Catalinimonas alkaloidigena: one gene and its partner. Each later gene encodes a partner of the first gene's protein in a complex. Links are inferred from orthologs where the notes say so. Each region holds a gene or a part of one and is shown in the gene's direction. Other genes may lie near its edges.

Evidence for each region.
Region 2: the proteins of scpA (region 1) and meaB are in contact, whole or in part, in a crystal structure (PDB 8DPB), measured with the Methylorubrum extorquens proteins. The link is inferred for Catalinimonas alkaloidigena from one-to-one orthologs. Residues at the interface, in SOR27001.1 of Methylorubrum extorquens: Glu577, Glu578, Asn579, Asp580, Gly581, Arg582, Arg583, Arg585, His596, Ala604, Ser605, Ala608, Asp609, Gly611, Phe612, Asp613, Val614, Asp615, Ile616, Gly617, Pro618, Leu619, Glu625, Arg628, Gln629, Val631, Glu632, Asn633, Asp634, Glu661; in SOR26638.1 of Methylorubrum extorquens: Arg20, Ala21, Ala24, Arg25, Thr28, Ser32, Arg33, Arg34, His37, Thr98, Gly99, Gly100, Ser101, Ile102, Leu103, Lys106, Thr107, Ala110, Ala113, Ile114, Asp115, Arg116, Ala118, Phe119, Ile120, Arg121, Pro122, Pro124.

Annotation. Positions count from the first base shown.
Region 1 is NZ_JAQFIL010000001.1:3,393,554-3,398,350, reverse strand. What follows is about bases 601-3,565. They hold scpA (methylmalonyl-CoA mutase), read left to right. Parts: upstream 601-996; coding sequence 997-3,135; downstream 3,136-3,565. Other genes in these bases: OKW21_RS13835 (aconitate hydratase), read right to left, coding at 3,245-3,565; OKW21_RS13845 (methylmalonyl-CoA mutase family protein), read left to right, coding at 601-995. In the rest of the region: more of OKW21_RS13845, read left to right, coding at 1-600; more of OKW21_RS13835, read right to left, coding at 3,566-4,797. UniProt on the Escherichia coli protein: Catalyzes the interconversion of succinyl-CoA and methylmalonyl-CoA. Could be part of a pathway that converts succinate to propionate.
Region 2 is NZ_JAQFIL010000001.1:571,847-576,646, reverse strand. The notes cover bases 1,203-4,170. They hold meaB (methylmalonyl Co-A mutase-associated GTPase MeaB), read left to right. Parts: upstream 1,203-2,174; coding sequence 2,175-3,167; downstream 3,168-4,170. Other genes in these bases: OKW21_RS02375 (FAD-dependent oxidoreductase), read right to left, coding at 3,164-4,170; OKW21_RS02385 (hypothetical protein), read right to left, coding at 1,203-1,707. Outside these bases: OKW21_RS02390 (phosphatase PAP2 family protein), read right to left, coding at 1-548; more of OKW21_RS02385, read right to left, coding at 799-1,202; more of OKW21_RS02375, read right to left, coding at 4,171-4,753. UniProt on the Escherichia coli protein: Binds and hydrolyzes GTP. Likely functions as a G-protein chaperone that assists AdoCbl cofactor delivery to the methylmalonyl-CoA mutase (MCM) ScpA and reactivation of the enzyme during catalysis.

The DNA of each region.
Region 1 (4,797 bases):
TTGACTTACAGGAAAAGATTTCATTACGTGCCCTCTCATCAACTTATAATAAATCTTCTTATGATATTTACGCGAATATGCTGAGGAATACATCTGAAGCCATGGCCGCTGTTTTAGGAGGATGTAATCAGGTTGCTATCAAGCCACACGATCTGCAAAATTCTTCCGAAGATTCTTTCTCCCGGCGTATAGCCAGAAATGTCTCACATATCCTAAAGCATGAAGCTCATATGGAGCTCGTTCAAAACCCCGTAGATGGTTCTTATGCGTTGGATGAGTTGAGTAGACAGATCGCTGAGAAAGCCTGGCAGTATTTTTTGGAAATTGAACAGGAAGGTGGGTTTATGGCCGCTTTTGAAAAAGGTAAATTTCAAAATGATATCGGGAAAAATGCCGCTAAACTAAGACAGGAAGTCAGTGAACAAAGAAAAATTTTCGTAGGCTCTAACCGTTATGCTGATCTCAGTATGAAGGGTAGCAAATCAACTGCCCAGTTTCCCCCTCAGACAATGAATACTGATCAGGTAATTGAAAACATAAATTTACCGGCTGTCATTGAAAATATCAGATTTCAGGTAGATAAGAAGGTAGCTGAGGGCAAATCCAGACCTAAGGTTGGTGTATTGTCCATAGATGAAAAGGCAAACGCTGCTACCATTAATGTAAGAGGTTCTTTTGTTCAGGATTTTTTACATGCAATAGGAATAAATTCTGAGGAACTTTCGGGCACATTGCTTAGTATGGAGCATCCTCTAAATATGCTGAAAAAATTTGATGCGATAGTTTTGGTGAGTGATGATACTACGTATGCTTCTCTTACTGCAGAAAAATTGTTCCAGATCACAAAGCATTATTCTCTGCCTTTCTTGTTGGCAGGCTTACCGGAGATGATAGCCAAAAGGCGCCAGGAGTATGGAGTTTTTGGGTTCATTTATAAAGGAATACATGTGCCTGAGCTTGCAGAAAATTTTTTAAAGCGCATTAAATTTTTATAGAATGAAACCAGATTTTTTCAAACATAAGTTTTCAAAGCAGACTTCATCTCCTGATTTCAGTAGACGTGAAAAAAGGTGGAGTTCACCTGAGAAGATAGATATATTCTCATTACACAATAAGGGAGATATCAAAAAAGCAGAGCATACGGAGTTCGTCGCAGGATTACCACCTTATCTACGTGGACCTTATGCCAGTATGTATGCTTCTCGTCCCTGGACAATAAGGCAGTACGCGGGTTTTTCTACTGCTGAAGAATCCAATATGTTTTATCGTAAAAACCTGGCTGCGGGACAAAAAGGCTTATCCGTAGCTTTTGACCTGGCTACGCATAGAGGGTACGATTCTGATCATCCCAGAGTAGCGGGTGATGTAGGAAAGGCAGGTGTAGCTATTGATACAGTAGAAGATATGAAGGTTCTCTTTGATCAGATTCCTTTAGATAAAATGTCTGTATCCATGACGATGAATGGCGCAGTAATTCCTGTCATGGCTTTTTTTATTGTAGCTGCCGAAGAAGAGGGGGTAAAGACAGAACAGCTGAGTGGTACAATCCAGAATGATATACTGAAGGAATTTATGGTGCGTAATACGTACATCTATCCACCTGCGCCTTCCTTACATATCATTGCTGATTTATTTAGTTATACTGCTCAGAATATGCCTCGATTCAATTCTATAAGTATCAGCGGTTATCATATGCATGAAGCCGGGGCTCCCGCCGACCTCGAACTCGCATATACCCTGGCCGATGGCCTGGAATATGTAAGAGCTGGTCTGAATGCAGGTTTGAAAGTTGATGAATTTGCACCCCGTTTATCTTTCTTCTGGGGTATTGGTATGCATCATTTTATGGAAATCGCCAAGCTACGTGCCGGGCGCTTGCTTTGGGCTAAACTCATGCAGGGATTTAACCCTAAAAACCCAAAATCTCTTGCTCTGCGTGCCCATAGTCAGACTTCGGGCTATAGCCTTACCGAGCAAGATCCTTTTAACAATGTAACAAGAACTTGCATAGAAGCGATGGCTGCAGTTTTTGGGGGGACCCAATCTTTACATACCAATTCACTGGACGAAGCCATCGCCTTACCGACAGAGTTTTCTGCTCGCATTGCCCGTAATACGCAATTGTTCTTACAGGAAGAAATTGATATTACCCATATCGTAGACCCCTGGGGAGGTTCTTACTATGTAGAATATCTCACTGATGCGTTGTGCCGAAGGGCACTTACCTTGATTCATGAAGTGGAAGAGTTGGGGGGAATGGCCAGGGCTATTGAGCAGGGCGTGCCTAAGATGCGCATAGAGGAAGCGGCTGCACGCAAACAAGCTTATATTGATTCTGGACAGGAATCCATTGTAGGTGTGAATCTTTTCAGGATAGAAAATGCTCATGGTGAAGATCAATCTTTTGAACTGAGAGAGGTAGACAATACCCGGGTGAAAGCCGCACAAGTGGCGAGCTTGAAAGAAGTCAGAACCAGGAGGAATACTAAGGATGTTGAACAGGCTCTTGCTGATTTAACTAAATGTGCAGAAACCAAAGAAGGTAATCTGCTTTCGCTGGCTGTGGAAGCAGCCAGAAAAAGAGCTACCTTAGGAGAGATTTCAGATGCCATGGAAAAGGCTTTTGGCCGTTACCAGGCAACAATTAATACCATTTCAGGAGTATACGCTAAAGCTGTGTCAAATAATCAGGATTTCTCAGAAGCTAGAAAACTATCCGATGCCTTTGCTAAAGAAGAAGGGCGTCGCCCCAGAATTATGGTCGCAAAAATGGGACAGGATGGACATGACAGGGGGGCTAAAGTAATCGCTACAAGTTTTGCAGACCTAGGTTTTGATGTAGATATAGGCCCATTATTTCAGACTCCGGAGGAAGTAGCCAGGCAAGCGGCTGAAAATGATGTGCATTTGATCGGTATTTCCAGCTTAGCAGGTGGGCACAAAACTTTAATTCCAGAGCTGATAGAAGAGTTAAAAAAGATTGGTAGAGAGGATATTGAAATCATTGCCGGAGGTGTGATCCCACCCAACGACTATGAATTTTTGTATGATGCAGGCGTGTTGAAAATATTTGGTCCGGGCACTGTGATCGCCAAAGCAGCTCAGGAAATTTTGAGGGCTTTGAACAAGTCTTAAGATTGGGCGTTGTAGCATTAATTGTGCAGAATATGCCCCGAATACCATGTTGAAGCAAAAAAAACTCCACCCATTGCTGAGTGGAGTTTCATATCATACAGTTTGCTATTTAGGATTTACCTTCCAGCTTTCTGATCAGGTTCAGGGCGGAGCCGGATTTGAACCACTCTATCTGATTTTCATTGTAAGTGTGGTTCGTTTTGATCAGGTCTTCAGAACCATCCGAATGTATCAGCTTAAGGGTTACCTGTTTGTCAGGAGCGAACTGATCAAGATCAACAGTCTCAATAGTATCATCTTCCTGTATCTTATCATAATCGGCCGGATTATCAAAAGTCAGAGCCAGCATGCCCTGTTTCTTAAGGTTGGTCTCATGGATACGGGCAAATGATTTTACCAGTACCACTTTTACACCCAGGTGACGAGGTTCCATCGCTGCATGCTCACGTGAAGAACCTTCTCCGTAATTATCGTCACCTACAACTATGGTTGGTATACCTTTGGCCTTGTACCCTCTGGCAGTAGCTGGTACCTCATCATATTCACCCGTGATTTGACTTTTTACTTTATTGGCTTCTTTGTTATATGCATTGATCGCACCAATAAAGCAGTTATTGGAAATGTTATCCAGATGACCACGATATCGCAACCACGGGCCTGCCATTGAAATATGGTCGGTAGTACATTTACCAAAAGCTTTCAGCAGGAGCTTCATTCCCGTAATGTTATTACCTTCCCAGGGCTCAAAAGGAGTCAGTATTTGAAGACGGTCTGAGTCAGGTTTTACGACAACCTCCAAACCGCTACCATCTTTAGCAGGCTCCTGATAACCGGCATCCTCAACCGCAAATCCCTTGGTAGGCAATTCAATCCCTTTAGGTTCATCCAGCATAACATCTTCACCGGCTTCATTTTTAAGCGTGTCTTTTAAAGGATTGAAAGACAAACTACCCGCAAGGGCTAAAGCCGTTGTCAACTCAGGAGAAGCTACAAATGAATGGGTATTCGGGTTACCATCATTACGCTTGGCGAAGTTTCTGTTAAAAGAGGTAACAATGGTGTTTTTCTTGTCAGGATCATCTGAATGACGAGCCCACTGTCCTATACATGGACCACAGGCATTGGCGAGTACCACGCCCCCCATCTGATCAAAAGTATTTAACAAGCCATCCCTGTCGGCGGTAAAGCGGACCATTTCAGAACCAGGCGTTATGGTGTATTCTGACTTGGCTTTAATATTTTTGTCAATTGCCTGCTGGGCGATAGAAGCTGCTCTGGTCAAGTCTTCATAGGAAGAGTTTGTACAGGAACCGATCAGGCCTACTTCAATTTCTTCAGGCCATTCATGCTTTTTCACAGCTTCAGCCAGTTTAGAAATCGGCCACGCCAAATCAGGCGTGAAAGGACCATTTACGTGAGGTTCAAGCTCGTTCAGATCAATTTCAATTACCTGATCATAATATTTTTCAGGAGCTTCAAATACCTCGGGATCGGCACGAAGATGGTCAGCAACTTTTTCTACCTCAGCAGCGATATCAGCACGGTCAGTAGCTTCCAGATACTCTTTCATCTTGCTACTGTAATGGAAAAGTGAAGTGGTCGCGCCAATCTCAGCCCCCATATTACAGATTGTTCCTTTACCGGTACAAGACAGTCCATCAG
Region 2 (4,800 bases), 2.8 Mb from region 1 along the record:
TTTGTCAGCCATAAATAGAGCTGAACCGTTATCCAACCCACCATTATTCCACCCATTGCACCTATTAAAATATCCCCTGGATAATGTACTCCTACATATACCCGACTGTAAGCTACAATAGCTGCCCACAGGAAGCCCCACATAAACCAGCGAGACCAGTCTTTTAGTAAAAGCCATAAAGAGGTAGCCAAGGCAAAAGTCGTTGAGGCATGGGAAGAAGCGAAACCAAACCTGCCTCCACAACCGGAGACTACATTGATAAGAGAACTAATCTCTGGTTCGTGACAAGGTCTAAGCCTTCCGAAATAAGGTTTCATGAAACCCGAGGTAAGTTGATCAGCCAATCCTACAGCAACTACCACAATTAGCATAAGGAGAGCCCCTTTCCATTTGAACCTGATAACTACCAGAACAACAAGTAACACATATATGGGATACCAGGTAAATTTATAGGTTATCCAATACATTAAAATATCCAGCCATTCGGTATTCAGGCTGTTGAGATATATAAATAACTGTCTGTCTAACTCTTCTAGTTTTTCAATCATAAATTATCCTGCGAATCTGTCCTTAAAAAGTCTTAGCAATTTATAACAACTGACAGAGAAAAACTTCAACTGCCTCCTTAATAGGCACAATTCATTCAAATAGTTTAGCCTTATTGAAGCTATTTCTGCCGGATCAATTTTATAAATACAGCGATGATACAGAGGAGGGCAACCAAAATAAAAGGAAATAAAAAAAACCGCTTAAGATAAGCGGTTAATGGCGTCTACGGTTTGATGGGTTGATGGTCAGCTAATTGGCCAAACCATTCCTGAATATAAACTGATTATAAGCTACACGAAAAGCTTCTACTTCGGGCGCTAGAGAAATAGCATACTCATAATTAGTCAAGGCATCAGCCAATAAATTATTTTGCTCGTAAAATGATGCTAAAATCAGTTTATCAAGAGCTGATTGCTCATCAGTAATTTCAAGTTTGAGTTCTTTTAGCTCCTGAGCGATAGGTGCAGCTTCTTCAGGGGTAAGATGTTTCATACCATAATCATTAGACTGCTGATCTTTGAACTCAGTACTGTTCACAGAGACTATGATCATTCGTTCCTTAGCAATTTTTTCGTCTTTAAAGTTAAGCACAGTTTTAGTATCCTGCACCTCTTCAACTGCAATTACCTCATTGAACATGTTCTTTAGCTTTACCTCATACTTTTCATCAATAGTTGACATGTTTTTCCATCGGAGAATCACTTCATCGTTAAAAACGTCTACCGAGTTAGGAAGGAAAATTTTAACACGGTTTTGATCTATGCCCCTCTCGGCAGAGGCAGTGACAGTTTTATTGCTGGCATTCTTAAGACTTTTAACGTATAAATTAGCATACTTGCTGGCTACATTTCGCTTTTGGTTGCCTACTTTGCTGCTTAGATGATCTATTTCATAGGTACCTTCTTTTCTTAAAGAAAGGGTAGCTCCATTCTGATGAGCTAGTCCTAAGTAAGTGTTACGTTCTACTCTGACTATATCATTGGCCATCAAAGATTGCCCTAATTCCACAGCTTGCCAATGATCGCCCTTCATATATAGCGCTTCACCATCTATTGCCAAAACCTGAAAGACATAATCCTGGGCACAAAGAAGCGTGTTCGCTGATAAAATCAGGCCCAGTATTAAAGAGACGTTCAGAAATAATTTTTTGATCTTCATAATTTTTCCTTCCGTAAGTATAAGCTATGTATGATATTCTGCTAAAATACTATGCTAAATTCGTTCATTACAAAAAAGCATACAACTGGTTAAGTGGTAAAAAATTACAATCGTGACTTCAGATCAAGAAAATTTTAACATCACTCACCTGATGGTATTTATCAAATATACACAAAAATAAATATTTATAATTATAATTTAAAATATACCCTACTGAAAGCAGCTATTTGCTTGAAAAATCTTTAAATAACACAAAAAATCACCCTACTTTTTAGCACAAAAACAATAGTTGGTCTTTAATATCCAATCATTACTTTTAGCCCTCCTAATAAAAACTCTCTTACTTCTACTAAGTTTAAAAATTGGACTCCTATTGTAAACAATTTATCAGAATGTAGCTTATTCGGTGATAAATTTTAGTTTTATTGATAAATATTGACTTTTTATTACGTAATAATGCTTGCACCATGGTCAGAAAAAGGCTCTCATCTCAGGAGTATATTAAAGGAGTTAAGGAGGGGAAACGCTTTGTTCTCAGCCAGGCAATTACCCTGACTGAGAGCACATTACCGACTGACCAACAGCTTGCTGAGGAAATTCTTGAGGCACTACTTCCCTTTAGCGGAAAGTCAGTACGGGTAGGAATTACGGGCGTCCCCGGTGTAGGAAAAAGTACTTTTATCAATGCTATCGGCCCATATCTGATCAGTGAAGGACATAAGCTAGCCGTGTTGTCCATAGATCCAAGCAGTGAGAAAAGCAGGGGAAGCATATTAGGTGACAAAACACGCATGCCTGTGCTGGCACAATCTGCAAATGCGTATATCCGTCCTTCGGCTACGGGCAATACCCTGGGGGGAGTAGCTCAAAAAACACGTGAAAGCATGCTGCTCTGTGAGGCAGCAGGATATGATGTCATCTTTGTGGAGACTGTCGGTGTAGGGCAGTCAGAAACACTGGTACACCAGATGGTAGACTGTTTTATGTTACTCATGCTGGCAGGTGCGGGAGATGAACTGCAAGGCATTAAAAGAGGCATCATGGAAATGACTGATTTACTCGTGATCAATAAAGCGGATGGGCCGTACGCTGCTCCTGCACAGCAAGCCAGGAAAGAATATCAGAATGCCTTGCACCTTTTCCCTGAACCTGAAAGCCAGGTTTTACCTAAGATACTCACTTGCTCAGCCCTGGAAAATAAGGGCATACCTGAGGTATGGAAAGCCATACAGGCATATACAAAAGTGACCCAGGCTAATGGCTATTTTCTGCAAAGGAGGCAAAAGCAAAGACTTCAGTGGCTGCACGAGACGCTAGGCCACCAATTGAAACAACTTTTTTACCAACATCCCGCAATACAGAAAGAGCTAGCAGCTTTTGAGGAAGCGGTTATTAAAGGCACAACCACACCTGGCAAAACAGCACACCTGCTGATGCAAAAATTTACTTCTGCAGTCTAAGACAACTGTTTTTGAGCATTAAAGTATTGCTTTAGTTTAAATTCAGAGCTTTTGATTTCAGAAGGCGAAGGCATTTTTTTCAGCCTCAGTAATTCTTCAACCATCAACATATCCCCATCCCGGTTGAGCCCTAAGACAGCTTTTACATCTCCTTCTTTCACATAGTAAGCCAGAAACTCCTGCTCCTCTACCTTTCCATCAAAAATAATATCATCATAGGCCTTGACATGCCCTACGTAGCGGAGCTTTATACTGTGCTGGGCAGTCCAGAAGAAGGGTACACTATCATAAGTTTTACTCTGACCACTCATATTCGCGCCCGCGATACGACCCTGCTGGCCAGCTACCCGCCAGTGCTCGATACGAACCTGCCGACCGTGATAAGTAAATTCCGCAATATCCCCAGCGGCATAGACATCCTGGCCGGCACTAAAATGTTTGTCTACAACTACTCCCCCATCATCGGCCAGTGTAAGAGCTTTAACATATGATGTGGCCGGTTTTACCCCTACGCCAATAAGCACCAGCTCAGTTTCTAGTTCGTCGCCCTTATCCAGTACGGCCGATTGGACATGTTGATTGCCTTTCAACTGTTCTACTTTTCGGCCCATAAAGAAGTTAATCCCCTCCTTTGCATGTATCTCCTGTATCATTTTACCTACTTTGTCTCCCCAAAGCGAAGCAAAAGGGTACTCTTCCGGGGCTACCACCGTAACTTCACACCCCAGTTTATTCAGGCTCCAGGCACTTTCCATTCCGATGAAAGAAGAGCCTACAATAAGTACTTTTTTCACTTGTTTGGCAGCTTCCATGATCGCTTTGCTATCAGCCATTGAACGAAGCGTAAACACATTCTGTAAATTTGTTCCCGGCATGTCAGGCTTTATCGCTTTACCCCCCGTACAGAGTAGCACTTTGTCGTATTTTATTGTTTGTCCATCAGTAAGGCTAACTTGCTTTTGGGAGACATCCAGCTCACTAACCTCAACTTTATGCATGACTTCAATATCATGATCTTCATAAAATTCGGCCGGACGTAAAGGCATCCACTCATCAGGGGCTTCACCCTGCAAGTACTCCTTACTGCAGTTCGGCCGGTCATAGGGTTTTTCCAACTCTGGAGTAAGCATTAGTATTCTTCCCCGAAAACCGTTACTACGCATGGCTTCAGCCGCGTATTGGGCGGCAGTACCTGCTCCCACTATCAGATTCAGTTGTGAATCTTTTTTATCTCTGCTTTGCATATCAGGCATACGCTGAGACGGCGCATCGTCGGGAACTTTTACGATAATATCCTCTCCTTCAACCTTCACTTCAAAGCTAGGAAGACTATCACAACCAGGCGGCTCGAGGTGATCACCGTTTGTAACATCAAAACAGGCATGGTGCCAGGGACATATTATGCGCTTGCCATGGAGTAAACCATCTTTCAATGGTGCGCCATAATGTGTACAATGGGCGGCCGTCGCAAAAAAATCATCCTGATAACGGGCAAGCAGGACTTCGGTTTCTCCTACTTTTACCTGTTTCATTTCGCCGGGAGCCAATTCATCTTTGCGGGCCACTTTTGCTTGCTGATAGGTCATGGGATAAAATTTAGCAGTTGAAAAAACGTAATATTTCAACCAGCAAG